2 linked regions of the Saccharobesus litoralis genome follow. The protein of the gene in region 1 binds, or shares a complex with, the protein of each later gene. Links are inferred from orthologs where the notes say so. Each region holds a gene or a part of one and is shown on either strand. Other genes may lie near its edges. The genes, in order: rppH and dapF.

The links.
Region 2: the proteins of rppH (region 1) and dapF are in contact, whole or in part, in a solved structure (PDB 5YGU), measured with the Escherichia coli proteins. The link is inferred for Saccharobesus litoralis from one-to-one orthologs.

Annotation. Positions count from the first base shown.
Region 1 is NZ_CP026604.1:5,287,093-5,295,722, forward strand. What follows is about bases 1,819-4,802. They hold rppH (RNA pyrophosphohydrolase), read right to left. Parts: upstream 3,580-4,802; coding sequence 3,058-3,579; downstream 1,819-3,057. Other genes in these bases: ptsP (phosphoenolpyruvate--protein phosphotransferase), read right to left, coding at 1,819-3,061; C2869_RS20065 (phospholipase A), read right to left, coding at 4,029-4,802. In the rest of the region: C2869_RS20050 (sulfite exporter TauE/SafE family protein), read right to left, coding at 1-777; more of ptsP, read right to left, coding at 791-1,818; more of C2869_RS20065, read right to left, coding at 4,803-4,829; quinolinate synthase NadA, read right to left, coding at 5,243-6,304; tol-pal system protein YbgF, read right to left, coding at 6,801-7,571; peptidoglycan-associated lipoprotein Pal, read right to left, coding at 7,578-8,135; Tol-Pal system beta propeller repeat protein TolB, read right to left, coding at 8,182-8,630. UniProt on the Escherichia coli protein: Master regulator of 5'-end-dependent mRNA decay.
Region 2 is NZ_CP026604.1:2,302,676-2,311,055, forward strand. The notes cover bases 3,310-6,043. They hold dapF (diaminopimelate epimerase), read left to right. Parts: upstream 3,310-4,128; coding sequence 4,129-4,959; downstream 4,960-6,043. Other genes in these bases: C2869_RS07950 (DUF6351 family protein), read right to left, coding at 3,310-3,763; C2869_RS07960 (DUF484 family protein), read left to right, coding at 4,956-5,648; xerC (tyrosine recombinase XerC), read left to right, coding at 5,676-6,043. In the rest of the region: C2869_RS07940 (ParA family protein), read right to left, coding at 1-96; C2869_RS07945 (hypothetical protein), read right to left, coding at 152-334; more of C2869_RS07950, read right to left, coding at 1,550-3,309; more of xerC, read left to right, coding at 6,044-6,575; C2869_RS07970 (HAD-IA family hydrolase), read left to right, coding at 6,609-7,307; uvrD (DNA helicase II), read left to right, coding at 7,441-8,380. UniProt on the Escherichia coli protein: Involved in the succinylase branch of the L-lysine biosynthesis and in the biosynthesis of the pentapeptide incorporated in the peptidoglycan moiety. Catalyzes the stereoinversion of LL-2,6-diaminopimelate (L,L-DAP) to meso-diaminopimelate (meso-DAP).

The sequences.
Region 1 (8,630 bases):
GGCAAATAAGGCGATAGTTAGGCAAATTTTAATCGTTTTGGCTGAAAAATAACTCGCCATTCTTGCCCCTAGAGGCGCTGTTAACATTGAGGTGGCAATAATACCGAAGAAAGCAGGAAGATAGATATGTCCTAACGAATATTGCGGTAGATCATCAAGCTGAGATCCCGTAATTAAGTAGCTGGCTGCACCGAAAATTGCGATAAACAACCCACAAGCAGCAGATGTACCAACGGCTTTACGCGCTTCCAGTCCTAACCAAACTAACCAAGGACCAAGTAATGTACCGCCACCAATCCCAACAATAGCGGATGCAATTGCAATTAAAAAACCAACTAACGACAACCAGTTTCGACTTTGGTTATAGTCCCATGCAGGTTGAAACCAGCGCTCACCGACACTAGTATATAACCCCAAGCCGACACAAAAAGTACCAAAGACAACCATAAGTGATTGCCCTGCCATTTGCGAGCCTACCGCAGCACCTAGCATGCTGCCCAACATAACACCTGGAAAAATACTAAATACCGCAGGCCATATAATATTGGCGCGCTTTTGATGAGCAACCAAGGTAGAAATGGCTGTAAAAATGATGGTAGCCAGTGACGTACCTATTGCCATTGTCATCACATAATGCTCAGGCACATTAGCCAAAGGTAAAGCAAAAGTGAGTAACGGCACGACAATTAAGCCGCCGCCAATACCTAAAAAACCCGCTAATAAGCCAGCAATAGTACCTGTTACTAAAAATATGATTGCAAGTGTATAAAAATCCATTACGTAAAAATGCTTATTTACCCGCCCTAATAAATCCACCTAAGCCAGCATGCTCAAGCTTACTGACAATAACATCTCTGATCTGCGCAGGCTCTGACAAAATTGCGACTTCTTTTAAAAATTGGCAAGCATCGTCACTGGATATGTGCTTTAAAATCCACTTAGCTTTTAACAAGTTCTGGGCACTCATGCTAAAGCTATTACACCCCATGGCTAATAATAATAATATGCCGATCGGCTCACCGGCCATCTCACCACATACTGTTACTGGTGTTCCATGCAATTGACACTGCTGGATCACAAAGTGCAATGCCTGTAGTACACCGGGGTGATAATAATCGTACAAACTCGCCACTCTGGCATTGTTACGATCAACCGCTAGCAAGTATTGCGTTAAATCATTGGTACCAATCGAAAAGTAATCAACCAATGTCGATAACTGGCCAATTTGATAAATGGCTGCCGGCACCTCTAACATCACCCCGACTTTAGGCCAAGGGATCTCACAGCTTAATTCTTCACATAGTTCACTATGCGCTTGCTTCAATAGCCGTAGCGATTCTTCCACTTCATTTATTGAGGTAACCATGGGCAATAAAATGCTCAAGTTGCCGGTGTGACGACTCGCATGCAACATAGCGCGCATTTGAATCAAGTGGATCTCTGGATGATCAAGAGTCAAGCGAATGCCACGCCAACCTAAAAACGGGTTGTCTTCCTCTATCGGGAAGTAAGGTAGGGGTTTGTCGCCCCCTACATCCAACGTTCGCATGCAAACGGGTTTATCTGGGTAGCTTTCTAATACGTGGCGGTAGAGCTCAACCTGCTCAGATTCAGAAGGAAAGCGCTGACGGACCATGAACGGAATTTCAGTCCGAAACAAGCCAATACCATCAACCGCTAAGCCTTTAGCTACATCAAAGTCTGCCGCTAGCCCAGTGTTGATATGCAGAGCAATCACCTTGCCGTCTTTAGTCACCGCTTGATCGGCGGCGAGCTCTCTAACCTTATCATTTAACTCTAGCTCCTCGCTTTGTAAGCGACGATACTCTCGCTCGATAGAATCATCAGCATTAATATAAATATTGCCGCTGTATCCATCGATAATCAGTGCCATGCCATCAATCGAGCTAATAGGCAGATCTTCCAAGCCCATCACGGCTGGAATACCCAAAGCACTCGCTAAAATACTGGCATGTGAGTTAGACGAACCTTTACGCGAACATATGCCTTTTATTTTTTCGCGAGGTATCTCAGCTAACATACTCGCCGTGACTTCTTCAGCAACCAAAATTAAGTTATCAGGCACTTTACGCTTCGCGATATCTTTTTGCATCAGGTTAACCAGCACCCGTTGCCCAATATCTCGAATATCAGTCATGCGTTCACGAATGTAATCGTCTTCAATGGCGGCAAATTCACGAATGGTTTTTTCGATGACAAACTTTAAAGAAGATGCCGCACTCCATCCCGAATGGATATGCTCATTAACTTGTTCGCCTAAGCTTGCGTCACTCAATAGGTGATTATAAACATCGAAAATAGCTGACGCTTCCGACGGTAACATAGCCGTCATTCGCTCTGATAATTCACCGAGCTCTTTACGCGTAACTTTGATTGCTTGCTGAAATTTAACAGCCTCTTTAGCCGCATTTTTGGTACGCCGAGGTAAGACAGAGCTAAAACTAATCGAAGGCTGTGAAACAAAAGCACAACCAAGTGCAATGCCTGGCGCACCGGGTACACCTAAAATATGTTGGTTAACATATTTACTGCCAGAGCCAGAAAGCGACTCAATTTGACTTTTAACACCAGCATGAGCAATAGCTGCCGCTAATTGCGCCGCTAATGTAAATAAAAAAGCCTCTTCGTCTTCAGCAAATACTCGAGAATCTGTTTGCTGAACTGAGATCACCCCTAATACTTTTCTCTGGTGAATAATCGGCACACCTAAAAAAGCATTAAACTTATCTTCTTCAACTTGCGGGGCAAATAGGAACCTAGGATGGGTATGAGCATTCGCTACGTTAACCGGCTCTTCTCGCTGCCCAACCAAACCAACCAAACCTTGGTTAAAGTTAATGGCTAAACGACCAACGGCATTAACTGACAAACCATCAGTAGCCATTAATATGTAATGTTGCTTTTCGTGGTCAGCAAGGTACAAAGAGCAGCACTCGGTCGACATCGCGTCTTTCACTTTTGACACGACATCGGTTAATGCTCTCTCTAATACTTGTTGTTGCGCAAACTCTTCTACAATGCGCTTTAGCGTAGTGATCATTTACGCGGGTTTCTCCGGCGCTTTCTATTATCTTTTCTTTTATGGAAAGGCATAGCCACAGATGCGAACTCTTTTAGCACTTTTCGGTACACATCTCGCTTAAACGATACAACCTGTCGAACTGGATACCAATAACTCACCCACCGCCAATCATCAAACTCAGGATGAGAAGACCGTGCAAGATCTACGTCTTTTTCTTTACATTTCAAACGCAACAAATACCAACGCTGCTTTTGACCAATACAGACAGGCTTAGAATCTTTACGAATTAACCGTTTTGGTAAACGGTAACGATACCAGTTGCGGGTATAACAAAGAATTTCAACATCTTCTTTGCGTAACCCGACCTCTTCATAAAGCTCACGGTACATCGTTTGTTCTAGTGACTCACCTTCATCAACCCCACCTTGAGGGAATTGCCATGAATGCTGCCCTAACCGTTTCGCCCAGAAGACTTGACCATATCGATTGCAAATGACTATACCGACGTTAGCTCGATAACCTTCGGCATCAATCACATTTGTCTCACATTACAAAATCTGGAAGTCGTTTGATTTTTTCACAAACTTGCAACATGCGCAAATGACTTATGCTAAAAAATCAGGTATTTATGGAAGTTTGTTTGTTGTTTAAGCAAAAGCCTACAACGAGCTTGATAAATGCAGATAACAGGGCCACAAAACCGCCGTAAAACCGATAAATGCGAGCTCTGTTACAATCTCAAATTGAAATAATATAGTCAAAGCGATCGGGTTTTAGGGGCAGCTTCCGCATCCTGCTCACGCTAAGTACTTACATCCATGTAAGCAAAGCCGTCAAGCTTCGAGACCCCATGAGCATATGCTCTATTATGTGATTGGGGCCGCCTAAATGGATTTAGGTGTTAGAACGACGCAGGAGCCAAAGTCGAGAGTAAGCGCAGACAATGAACCATAAAATCTGAGCGAGAAGACTATAAATTGCAAAATTACCAATCTTTAAGGCGTACGCCGATACCTAAACGATTTGCCTTGCGCCCAAATTCAATCATAGAGTCGCCATAGCCACCATTATATTGAACATATAACGCCATGGTATTATTTAAATTATAGGAATAACCCACTCTTAACGCACCGTTATAATCACGCAATGTTGTACTCAACTTAGTTTCAATACGAGAGTGAGTATTAAAATATTCATAGCCAAGCTCAATGACCCCCATATTGCGATCGTATTTTTCTCTGGCACCTTGCTGATCAAACGTATACCAAGTTGCAAGGGAAAACTGTGAACCATCCTCTCCCCAATAAAACTCACTAAAAAAGCGGTTTAGGTTACGAGACGTTGGTGGCTTTTGTCCTGTGGATTTATGGATAAAGCCAACATCGATTTGGTACAAGCCATACTTTTCAAACAAGCCTGTATCGACAAAACGGATGAATGCTTCAGGGCTGTGCACGGTTTCACGAAAATAAGTCGACTCTTGACGGTTGTAGGTTTGCCAATAATTACGCTGGCTATAGGCAACAAACAGTTTATGAGCCTGACAATAGTCAAAAACATTACACAATGGGTTTTTCATTGCTTGATATTTCAATGAAAACTGAAATTCAGTTTCAACCGACTGATTAACTGAATCCTTTAGTTCTGAATTGTAAGAGAAAGGTAAGATGTAAGTCCCTTTGTGATGCTCAACATTGCTTTTAGCCTTAACTTTAACCTCTGCCAAACTCAAGTTTGATATTAGAGCCAACACAATAGCTAAACCACATTTATAGTTCCTAAACACTGCGTCTGTCCTTATTGTTTTATCTGGACAATATTATAAACACAATGTTGCTAAACACACATGTTAAGGTCCCAAAAAGTTCCCAATTGAAATTCCAAAGCGAATGTGAACTTTCCAATTTTTTGTAAGAATTTGAAATATATGGATTATTTTATGAATTTGCGGAGGGATAAAGTGGCGGTGAGAGAGGGATTTGAACCCTCGAAGGGCGTTAACCCTTACACGAGTTCCAGTCGTGCGCCTTCAGCCAGCTCAGCCATCTCACCGTGGTATTTACGTCCTGTAAATATGTCCTCTTTCGAGGTCGCGCTATGTTAGGGAAATCTTGCCCCCTAAGCAAGCACTAAATAAGCTTTATTGGTTTGATAGGCGAATAATTCATCGCCTATCATAAGGCCAACTTTAAACCGAGATTAAGCGTTGCCTTTAAGCTTCATATTTAAAGTTGAAGCAAAGTCGAGCATGCGATCTAATGATACTAAAGCTTGCTTACGAAGCTCTGGATCAACAAAGACTTCGTGCTGACTAGCATCTGTGGCTGTTAAAGCGTTCTCAATTGCGTCTAAGCCGTTCATTGCCATCCAAGGGCAATGTGCACATGTACGACACGTTGCGCCTTGGCCACCTGTTGGAGCTTCAATAAACTCTTTTTCTGGCGACAATTGCTGCATTTTATAAAAAATGCCTTTGTCAGTAGCTACAACAAACTTTTTATTATCCATTACTTGACTAGCGCGGATCAGTTGGCTGGTTGAGCCAACCACATCTGCTAACTCGACAATCTCATCCGGCGACTCAGGATGAACCAAAATAGCGGCATCAGGATTATCTTGCTTTAATTTTACCAAAGCTTGATGCTTAAATTCATCATGAACAATACAAGCACCATTCCATTTAAGCATATCTGCGCCTGTTTGCTTTTCAATATAACGGCCTAAATGCTTGTCTGGTCCCCATAAGATTTTGTGGCCTTCAGCATCTAAGTGCTCAACAATTTCAAGGGCAATACTCGATGTGACTACCCAGTCAGCCCGAGCTTTAACGGCTGCTGATGTATTAGCATAAACGACAACCGTGTGATCAGGGTGTTGGTCACAAAACTCGGTAAATTCTTTCTCAGGGCAGCCTACGTCAAGCGAACAAGTTGCTTCTAGGGTTGGCATAAATACACGCTTTTCTGGGCTAAGAATTTTAGCTGTCTCGCCCATAAAGCGTACACCAGCGATAATTAGATTCTTAGCGGCATGGTCGCGACCAAAGCGTGCCATTTCTAATGAGTCTGATACACAACCACCGGTTTCTTCGGCTAATGCTTGAATTTCAGGGTCGGTATAATAATGAGCGATTAACACGGCGTCTTTTTCAGCCAATAGCTGTTTAATACGCGTTTTGTATTCTTGCTTCTCCAAATCCGTTAATGGCTTTGGCTTAGGAGGAAAAGGATAAGCTGAGTTACTAAAATCAATAATGCTCATTTGAATAATACCTAGTTATATTCTGACCGTGGTGTACTTCATCCGTAAATCGGGCGCGAATTATACAGCAACCAAGTTAGAAAAACACTGAGTTAAATAAAAAAGAAGACGTTATAAATTTGTGCGGAGTGTTTTAGAAAGTGGTGGGTCATGCTGGATTCGAACCAGCGACCAATTGATTAAAAGTCAACTGCTCTACCAACTGAGCTAATGACCCACTTAATATTGGATTTTTTGAAGAGTGGTGGGTCATGCTGGATTCGAACCAGCGACCAATTGATTAAAAGTCAACTGCTCTACCAACTGAGCTAATGACCCATTCTTCAAATGTTTACCAAGGTTTTGCTTAAGCCCCCGTGGCAACGGAGGCGTATAATACTGATTTAGATTGGCAGTGCAACAACTATTTCAATTTTTTTATGCTTTTCTTAAAAGTGATTAAAAAACACTCTTATTTATACAAAAAGCCAAGAGAATATTTACAAATCAGTAATAATTACAGTGATGCTATACGATTTTTAGCAATCCGCGCAGCACTCGTTGTCGCGCAATCAGTTTGGACTTGCTGATAAAAATTTCGCGCTTTGTCAGTTTCGTTTTGTTTTTGCGCAACCATACCTAACTTTAATGTAGCATCACAACGCTTATTAGATTCAGGGAAATGCTCAATTACAGTGGTAAAATGTTGTGCAGCATCTGCAATTTCACCTTTGTTGTATAAAAGTTGCCCCAACCAATAATGTGCGTTCGGTAAATAGGTTGAACTAGGAAAAGCACCAATAAATTTACGAAATTCAGGGATCGCCTTATCGTATAGCTTGTCCTTTAATACCAAATTAACCGCTCGCTCGTACGCGTCATTCTCAGACAGATCTGTCGATAAGGTAACGTCGGTTGTTGGCGTAACAGTCGCCGTAGGCGCTATCGGCGATGGCGTTAAGGTTGGTTCAGCTGACTCTATTTTTTCTACCACAGACGAAATACGAGATTCCATCTCCTGATATAAATCACGTTGGCGCTGCAAAATTTGACCCAGCTTATACCCATGCTCTTCTGAAATTCCACGTAATTGGCTAATTTCAGTTTGCAGGTTGTCAATTTCTTGAGCTAGCTTAATTTGCGCACGACTACGTGCTTCAAAATTACGCTCAAGCTTACTAACTCGCTGATCGATCTCATTCAATGTATTGTTAGCAAAGCTAAAAGGCGTTGCAACTGTAAACGTTGCCGCGCCAATTAGTGCTAAATAAAGATGTTTTTTTGTCATGGTCTATTAGTAGACTAGTACCGCACGTCGGTTAGCTGCGAAAGCTGATTCAGTACGAGAACGATCTAAAGGTTTCTCTTCACCATAGCTCACTACAGAGATCTGTGAAGATGAAACACCTAAGTTTTCTAAATGACGAGCAACCGCTTTAGCACGACGCTCACCTAATGCGATGTTGTATTCAGGTGTACCACGCTCATCGGCATGACCTTCAACACGGACTTTTACACCGCTATTTTCGCTTAGATAAATTGCGTGAGCTTCTAACATTTCAAAATATGAACCGCCAATACGAGCTTGGTCAAATTCAAAATTGATTGTTGTGCTTTGACGTAATTTAGCTTGTTGCTTTCTTTTCTCTTCTTTTAATTTAGCTGCGCGTTGCGCTGGGGATAAAACTGCGTTTGCACCACCAGCAGTGCCGTCAGTTGCTTGAGCAGCAGCTGAACCAGCTTTGTTAGTCGCGGCTGAACTGTCAGCATCTTCACCTGTTGTACCACAAGCAGTTAAAGTCAAAATGGGTAAAGCTAGCGCCAGCGCTTTTAAAGTTTTTGAAGGCTGCATCTTATTTTCCTTTATCTTTTCTTAGCAAATGTTTGAATTTTTATTGTTACAGCATGGGTGACCATGCTGGTGATTTATACTGTCCTACGCCTAATGGTAGGCGAGCTTTAAAGCGACCATCCACTGACACCAATGCCAGTACCTGATCACCATCATGTAATGTACTGTAGATCACCATGGATCCATTAGGGGCTATACTGGGAGATTCGTCCAAATAGGTTTTAGTTAGCACTTGTAACGCTCCTGAACCCACATCTAAACGCCCTATATGATAGTTACCACGCGTGCGGTTAACTAATATAAGCTCCTGCCCGTTTGGCGAAAATGAGCCCCCAAGGTTCATTTCACCAGTGAATGTCAAGCGTTTAACACGCTTTGTGTCTAAATTTACGCTATATAGCTGAGGTTTACCACCCCGTTCTGATGTAAAAATAAGTTTCTTTCCATCAGGAGACCAACTTGGCTCTGTATCTATCGCTCTATGTTTAGTAATAC
Region 2 (8,380 bases), 3.0 Mb from region 1 along the record:
CTTGACTCCCGCCTGAGCTGCAAACCAAGCCATATTGACAGAAGTAGCAGTTTTGCCAACACCGCCTTTCATGCTGTAGCACGCTAATATTTTCATACTTTATTCACCGCTAATTTATGTTGTAGCTCTTTTTAGGAAACGATACCAATCGTTATTCATTCAACTCAATTTCACCCGCAATAAACCTTTCAACCAATTGCTCAAGGATCTTTTGCACCGAAGTATCTTCTTCAATCGCTCTGATCTTTAACTGTTTTAATGTTTTGCTACGCAGTCGAAGCGAGGTATTTTTCTTACCGTCACCTACTTTTGTCCGCGCTTTCTCTTTAGGCATTACCCACCAGTCTCATTTATGACGTCATGAATTCACAATGAAAAGGTAGCAGCACTTTAATGAAATTCAAGTACAGCCAACTACCAACGAAATAAATCAAATATCAACGCTTATTAATAAAGAAAAAATAATAGAAAAACAAAAGATCAATCCTCAAAAATGGAAAAGTATTTTTAACAAAAACTCAATTTTAAGCATTAAAAAACAGAATATAGTTCGAACAAAAAACAATCTAACAAAAGAAGAAAACATGCTGAAAATAAACTAAAATAAAACTTTAAACATTTGAAAAAAAAGAAAATAATATAAAAATCATAATAAAATAAATAGTTCTAATTATGAGCAAAATAAAAATATTCACGATGAGAAATAAATACAATAAACAGTATTAAAAATACAAGTAAAATAATACGATCCTAAATTAAACAATCAACAACATACTTTATACAAAAATAAAAAACACCATATAAACACAATTTAGTTAAAAGTATACATATAACAATAAACAACACATGATGCGGGATATATAGGTTTTAAAAAAGTATGGCTACTGGGTTTAGTCAGCATATTCAAATGACTAGTACTGTTTCGATTTAATTTGGATTACCCGAAACACGGCTAGCTATTTTTGTAGGTCGACGCTCGCTTCAGGCGCCTACTTTTGGTGCCAGCAAGATAGATAGCAGGTACTTAGAATTTGCGAGGAACAAAATTCTGTAGTCTTGTTCTTTTGGGTAGAAAAGTTTGCAGGCTCAGCAAGCATAAATGCTCGCCCACAATAAGCAGAGCCTGTTGCAAGTTGCAAGTTGCAAGTTGCAACCAATCAAACAAACATTACGCCAACCTCAAAGAACGAAATTTACCCTTGTAGGTTCGAATAACACCGAAATGTCCGATTACGCGGATTTAACCACCGCCAGCGATGGTTAAATGATAATGGTTTGCAGGTGCTGAAAGCATAAATACTCGCCCATAAAAACTTGATACTTTAAAGCTGCTTATTTCACAAAAGTCATTAGATAGTCTTCTCGCTCAGGTCTTATGGTTCATTGTCGGCGCTTACTCGCCCCAATCACATAATAGAGCATATGCTCATGGGGTCTCGAAGCTTGACGGCTTCCCCTAAAACCTGATCGCTTTGACTAGATTAATGAAAAGGCTATATAGTTAGTTCACCAACCCATCCATACAGCACCTTTCACATTTTTAAGCCTATCAATTATTAACCGTTTGATTATCTACAAGCTCTAACATAGATAAGTTTAAGTCTCGCGGTTTAGCTTGATCACCTTGGGTAAAGTCACACACACCTAACGGGAATAGCGCTTTAAGTTGTGGCAATAAAGCTTGCACATCAAGCTCGCCATAAATGCCTTGTTGAACCGCCTGCTCTAGTGGGATCCTAGCACAATCAAACGTATTACCAGCCCAACGTCCTCCTGCTTGAATACGACTGGTTTTGTATACTTGATACGCTTGCTGGCATTGGCCTTTAGGTTTGGCGTTCCATTCACCATCCCAAACTTCATGACCACTGGCAATCACCTTACCCTGCTTATCAAAGCAAGTATCAACCGCTAGCTTAGGTTTGGCTTCGATTACCGACTGGCCAGCAAGTACGCCTTGCATCCATTCATCCATAACGGCAAAGCTAAGATCAATTGGGTCGTAATCTTCATCAGCAACCCATATCACTTGATGATGGCTATCACCTTGCCAATCTTGAATGCGTTGCCGAGATTGAAAACTTGCCGAAACGTGGTGCATATCGAGATCATTTTCTAAGTAATGGCGTACATCAAGAATAGGAATGTCCGCCATGCCAAGATATATTTGCCCATATCGATAAGCTTTTTCTACTGCGACATAATCAGTAGGGTGGCGAGACGAAGCGTGTTGTGGTTGTAACTCTGGCGTTACGTTGTGGTTGCCCCATAATGATAACCAAAATGGTTTATCCCAAATCGGGATACGAGCAATACGCTCTTTTTCCATCTCGTGTACAGGCTTCCAACTACCAATTTTTTGGTTAATATCAACAAATTGTTCAAAACTAATCTGATTTTTCTTCCAAGCTTCTAATCCATATTGGATCCCCTGGTTGCCCCAAACATGCCTTGCAAAACCTTGCTCATTTTCACCATATATATTGATAAGATCTTGCCAGTGATTCCAGTGATGGTTATCGACCACATCAGGCGAAAAATATTCACGTAACCAACCTTGTTTGGGGTTGTGAATAAACGCATACAAGCCAAACCAACCATTAATACATTCACTGTTACCATCAGGCAAGTTTGGCCACTGACCATTTAATATTTGATTAATAGGCTGAAAAATCGCACTGGGGTGTGGATCACCATTTTTAGCGACAAGACCATCAAGTAATGCTCGATTGTCCATGTTTTGCCAAGTGCTAGTGTCATCGGCACGGAAAGTGTAATAAGTATTGAGCAAGTCACAATCCATGGCATATAAGGTTTGCGATACCATATCTGGGTAAGAATAAAGTGGTAAAGCAGCATCAATCAGCCCAGGGGCGTTTTGCATCATTAAATATTGAGCTAATCCTCCACCCGAGCCGCCTATTCCTACGGTATATTCAGGTTTGCCGTATAAACTAATAAAGTTTCTTTTAACTCGACGAGCTGTATCTTCAGCCAATAACATATTATAAGTGTAAGACGTTCTATTGCCGCTCGAACTAATAACCGCATAACCTTGAGCCAATTGATCATTAAGACGTTCAAACATTTGATACTCTTTTAAACGCCCTTGACGAAAACCAATACCTGCACCGCCGCCAAACTGATAAATAAGTTTTTTATTCCATTGACTTTGAGCAAGCCGATCACCAATTTCTTCGGCTTTTATCGGCATCAAAATACCGTAAATAAAGCGATTGATCGTGCCGTATTCCAAACGCACTAAAAACTCTCCTGCCGCTAACGGTTGATCAAAACCGGCACTAATTTCTTGATAATTTTGCTGATTATCAACTTTGTAATAACGTAGGTTGGTTTTAATTAAGCAATCTTTGCTGTAGCCAATAATATCGGCTCGTGTTCGGCTCTCGCGCCCCAGCCCTTTAGGATATACAGGCGTTCCGTAACCTTGCAGATTATCAATTTCAGGTTGGCCAAAGCCTGATTCTTCGGTAAAACAAATAAATGGGTATTGTGCTTTACCTGAAAACAAACTCTGTACAGGACCTATCTCGCCTAAAGGTATAGGAAAAGCATAAGTTTCTTCAGGACGTGGGGTCAGGCGAATATGCTGTCGAGGTTTGAGTAAAAAGTTATCTTGTGCTGTCGCAACTTTATCAATACGTAAAGGATTACTGGGTTTAGTCGACATAAATGCCGAAATAAACACAATTGCAACTAAGGCAAAAATGGTTACTTTAAAACTACGGATAGCTGCCCGCATATAGCACCTCGCCAGTTATTTCAAATCAAGTTGAAAACTCGCTTCAGTCGGGCTGCTTTTAGAGTTTTAGTTATTGGCCACACCTAACTTGGGCTAGGTATTCAACACTTATATGGCTAATATTAGTTTAATTTTTATAAGTAATTTCAAAGAGTTGGCATCATACCAGTTAAGTTAATGATTTTTCTATTTTAAATTTTTTGGACTAAACAACAACTGGTTAGACCAGAATGAAATTAAAGCACATAAAACATAGCGCTTATTGACAAAGACAATAGTTAAAAAATTAATCCAAGCAAGCGATACACAAGCGCCAGAGATACGGGTACACTAGCTGCATTGATATACCCAGCTTATAGTGAACGATGCAGTTTACATTTTCAAAAATGCACGGTTTAGGTAATGATTTTGTCGTTTTAGACAATGTCAGCCAGTCTGTGTTTTTGTCACCAGAGCAAGTGACTAAACTTGCTGATCGTAATTTTGGTGTTGGCTTTGATCAATTATTGATTGTAGAGCCACCTTATTCACCTGATCTTGATTTTCACTACCGTATCTATAATTCGGATGGCAGTGAAGTCGAGCAATGTGGAAATGGCGCCCGCTGTTTTGCCCGTTTTGTCCGCTTAAAAGGCTTAACAAACAAAAACAAAATCAAGGTCAGTACCGCTAGCGGCAATATTATTTTGCATGTAGAACATGACGGTCGTATTACCGTTAACATGGGCGTACCTGAGCTTAACCCAGATAAAATACCATTCAAAGCGAACAAGGCTGAGAAAACTTATATTCTGCAGGCTGATGAACGTAACATTCTGTGCGGCGCAGTTTCTATGGGCAACCCACACTGTGTATTAACGGTTGACGATGTTGATAGCGCAGATGTCGAAAGCCTAGGCCCTATACTAGAAAGTCATGAGCGTTTTCCCAATAAAGCCAATATCGGTTTTATGCAGGTGGTTAATCCTGACCATATTCGCCTTAGAGTATTTGAGCGCGGAGCTGGAGAAACCTTAGCTTGTGGAACTGGCGCTTGTGCCGCAGTTGTCGTCGGCATATTACAAGGCAAATTGAACAACAATGTTAAGGTAGATCTACCTGGCGGCGAATTAACGATAAGATGGGCGGGTGAAGGACAACCTGTAAAAATGACAGGGCCAGCCCAACATGTATTCGATGGACAAATTAATATATGAGCGAGCAGCAACCAGAACTTCTCAAGCTAAATGAAGAAGACGTTTTACATTATTTAAAACAAAACCCGAATCTATTTGAACGTCACCCCGATGCGCTAGCAGAAATAAAAATACCTCATGCGCACAAAGGGTCTATTTCATTAATGGAGCGCCAGCAAGAAGTTCTTCGCCACAAAAACCAAGACATGGAAAAGCAGATCAAAGATCTGCTCAGTACAGCGAAACAAAACGAAAAAATTTACCGCGCGTTTGTCAATTTATACATGGCATTGTTGGAATGTCCTGATAGTCAAAAGTTACTTTACTTACTGCGCGCCATGCTACTCGATCAAATCGAGTTAGACGGTATTAAGCTCTGCTTATTCATAACAACCACTGATGAAAAAGCGCAAGACTTTGTTGAGCCACGCTCAAAGTTTTTAGACGTACTAGACGATCGTTTATCACGCGACACCTATTACTTTGGTCGATTAAAACAGCAAGAAATGGATCTGTTTTTTGAACCCGAAAAAGCCATAGGTTCAGTGTGTTTAATTCGACTAGGAGAACAAAAAGACTTAGGGATTTTAGCCTTTGGTAGTTGTGATGATAATCACTTCAGTCCAGATATGGACACAGTTTTTCTTGATCCCATGGTTAAACTCATCAATCGCTTTTTATTTGATTTTCAATCTGGTGAGCGCAGTTAACGCTCACCTTAAACCAACTAAACTCGCATGCCGTCCTTAGAAGAATTGCTCAACAATTACTGGCAATACTTACAAGCCGAAAGACGCTTATCAGTCCAAACTCTCAAAGCATATCAGAGCCAACTCGCGGCAATATTTAGCAAACAACCGATCAGGGATATAGCAGAAATCGATAATGGTTATGTACGAAAAGTGCTAGCCAATAGTAAAGCTTCAGGCTTAAGTCATTCAAGTATTCATTTACGCCTATCTGCCTTACGCTCTTTTTGTCAGTATTTAGTGAGACAAGACTTAATTGACCACAATCCAGCAAAAACAGTTAACGCCCCCAAGCAAGGTCGAAAGTTACCTAAAAACCTAGATATAGATGAAATTAATCAACTTCTCGAAACTGATGATGAACAACAAATATCGCAAAGAGATATTTGCATGATGGAGTTAATGTATGCCAGCGGTCTACGTATTAGCGAATTGATCAATCTAAATATTTCAGATGTCGATTTCAATACAACCCTGCTCAGGGTGACAGGTAAAGGTAACAAACAGCGCATAGTGCCATTTGGCAGCAAAGCAAAACAAGCAATGCAAGCTTGGCTAAAAGTACGCTTTGAAAGCAGTCAATCACCAAACAATGCCTTGTTTACGTCAATACATGGTAATCGCCTAAGCGTAAGACAATGCCGCGCACGAATGAAATTATGGGGACAAAAACAAGGTTTAAGCAAACACCTTAACCCACATAAGCTGCGCCATTCATTTGCTACGCACATGTTAGAAGGTAGCCAAGATTTAAGGGCCGTACAAGAACTTTTAGGCCACGAGAACCTTGCAACAACTCAGGTATATACCCATTTGGATTTTGAGCATCTTAGCAAAGTTTATGATCAAGCTCATCCTCGCGCTCGTAAATTACCAACGAAAAAGTAACAAGCAATATCTTAATAGCAAAACTAGGTTTTTATGATTTTCTACCGTTCGCCTAAGCCAATTAAAGCCATCAGTTTCGATCTTGATGATACACTTTACAACAACTACCCAACTATTATGGCCGCAGAGCAGGCGCTAATAATTCATTTACAGTCAGTCCACCCCAACCTCAAAAACATCACAAAAAGAGATATAGAATTAGTTAGAGAGCAAGTTTTATTAGAACAACCTAAACTTAGCTCGGATGTTACTTTACTGCGTAGACATTGGTTAGCTAAGCTTTTCAATAACCACAAAATACCAAATAGCGATAATCATATTGGGCCGACTTTTAGCACTTTTATGTTAGCTCGAAATCGAATCTCAATATCGCAAAAAACAATAACCTTTTTATCAAAACTAAAAAGTCGCGTTCCGCTTATTGCTATTTCAAATGGTAATCTTGATATTGAAACTACACCTTTGGCCAATTACTTCACTCTAAAGATGTTCGCAAATAGCGATAACAAGGCAAAGCCAGATCCGGCAATGTTTCTTTTGGCCAGCCAAAAATTAAGCATTCCTTGCGAGCATATTTTACATATTGGTGATCAGTTAAATACCGATGTATTAGGCGCCAAAAGAGCAGGATGCCAAGCGGCGTGGTTTGATCCTTATTCTGCTGTCAAACCCTATCCTGTGTTAGCCGATTTACAATTGCAGAGTTTGGATGAGTTACTCAATCTCGTTTAGCCTAAACTATACAATCATTATACAACTCGCTAGGCGTATATAACCTATAGCAAGGCAATGTTAGTCTTTACTGGCTCAATTGTCGTAAAACATGTATATTTAGCCAGTTATTTTTATTGACTCACGGTTTGCAATGGACGTTTCTTATTTAATCGACTCTCTTAACGACAAACAGCGCGATGCGGTTGCGGCACCTCAGCAATCAATGCTGGTACTGGCTGGTGCCGGTAGTGGTAAAACACGGGTTCTAGTGCATCGAATTGCTTGGTTAATGCAAGTCGAGAAAATCTCACCTTATGCCATTATGGCTGTCACCTTTACCAATAAGGCCGCAAATGAAATGCGTGGCCGTATTGAGTCGTTATTGCAAACCTCAGTCAACCATATGTGGATTGGTACTTTTCATGGTTTAGCCCATCGATTATTACGCTTGCATCATCAAGATGCGGGACTGCCTGAAGGCTTTCAAATTCTCGATGCTGATGATCAATTGCGTATGTTAAAGCGCATTATCAAAGCCATGGAGCTGGACGACAAAAAATGGCCTGCCAAAGAAGCAATGTGGTATATCAATGGTAAAAAAGACGAAGGATTACGCCCTAGTCACATTGAAACCTATAACGATCCTGTTGATAAAGTTTGGCTACAAATATACAAAAATTATCAAGATACCTGTGACCGAGGCGGATTAGTTGATTTTGCCGAGCTACTACTGCGAGCGCATGAGCTTTTCTTACGTCATCCACATTTACTGCGTCACTACCAAAACCGTTTTCAACATATCTTGGTTGACGAATTTCAAGATACCAACCGAATTCAGTATGCTTGGCTGCGGATCTTAGCGGCCAACCCTAACAGTAACATGATGATAGTCGGTGACGATGACCAATCCATTTACGGTTGGCGTGGCGCTAAAGTCGAAAACTTACAACACTTTTTACGTGATTTTCCTGAAGCCGAAACGATCCGCCTTGAACAAAATTATCGCTCGACAGGTACTATTCTCAAGGCGTCAAACCATCTAATTGCCCACAACACAGATCGTATGGGCAAGCAATTATGGACGGAAGCAG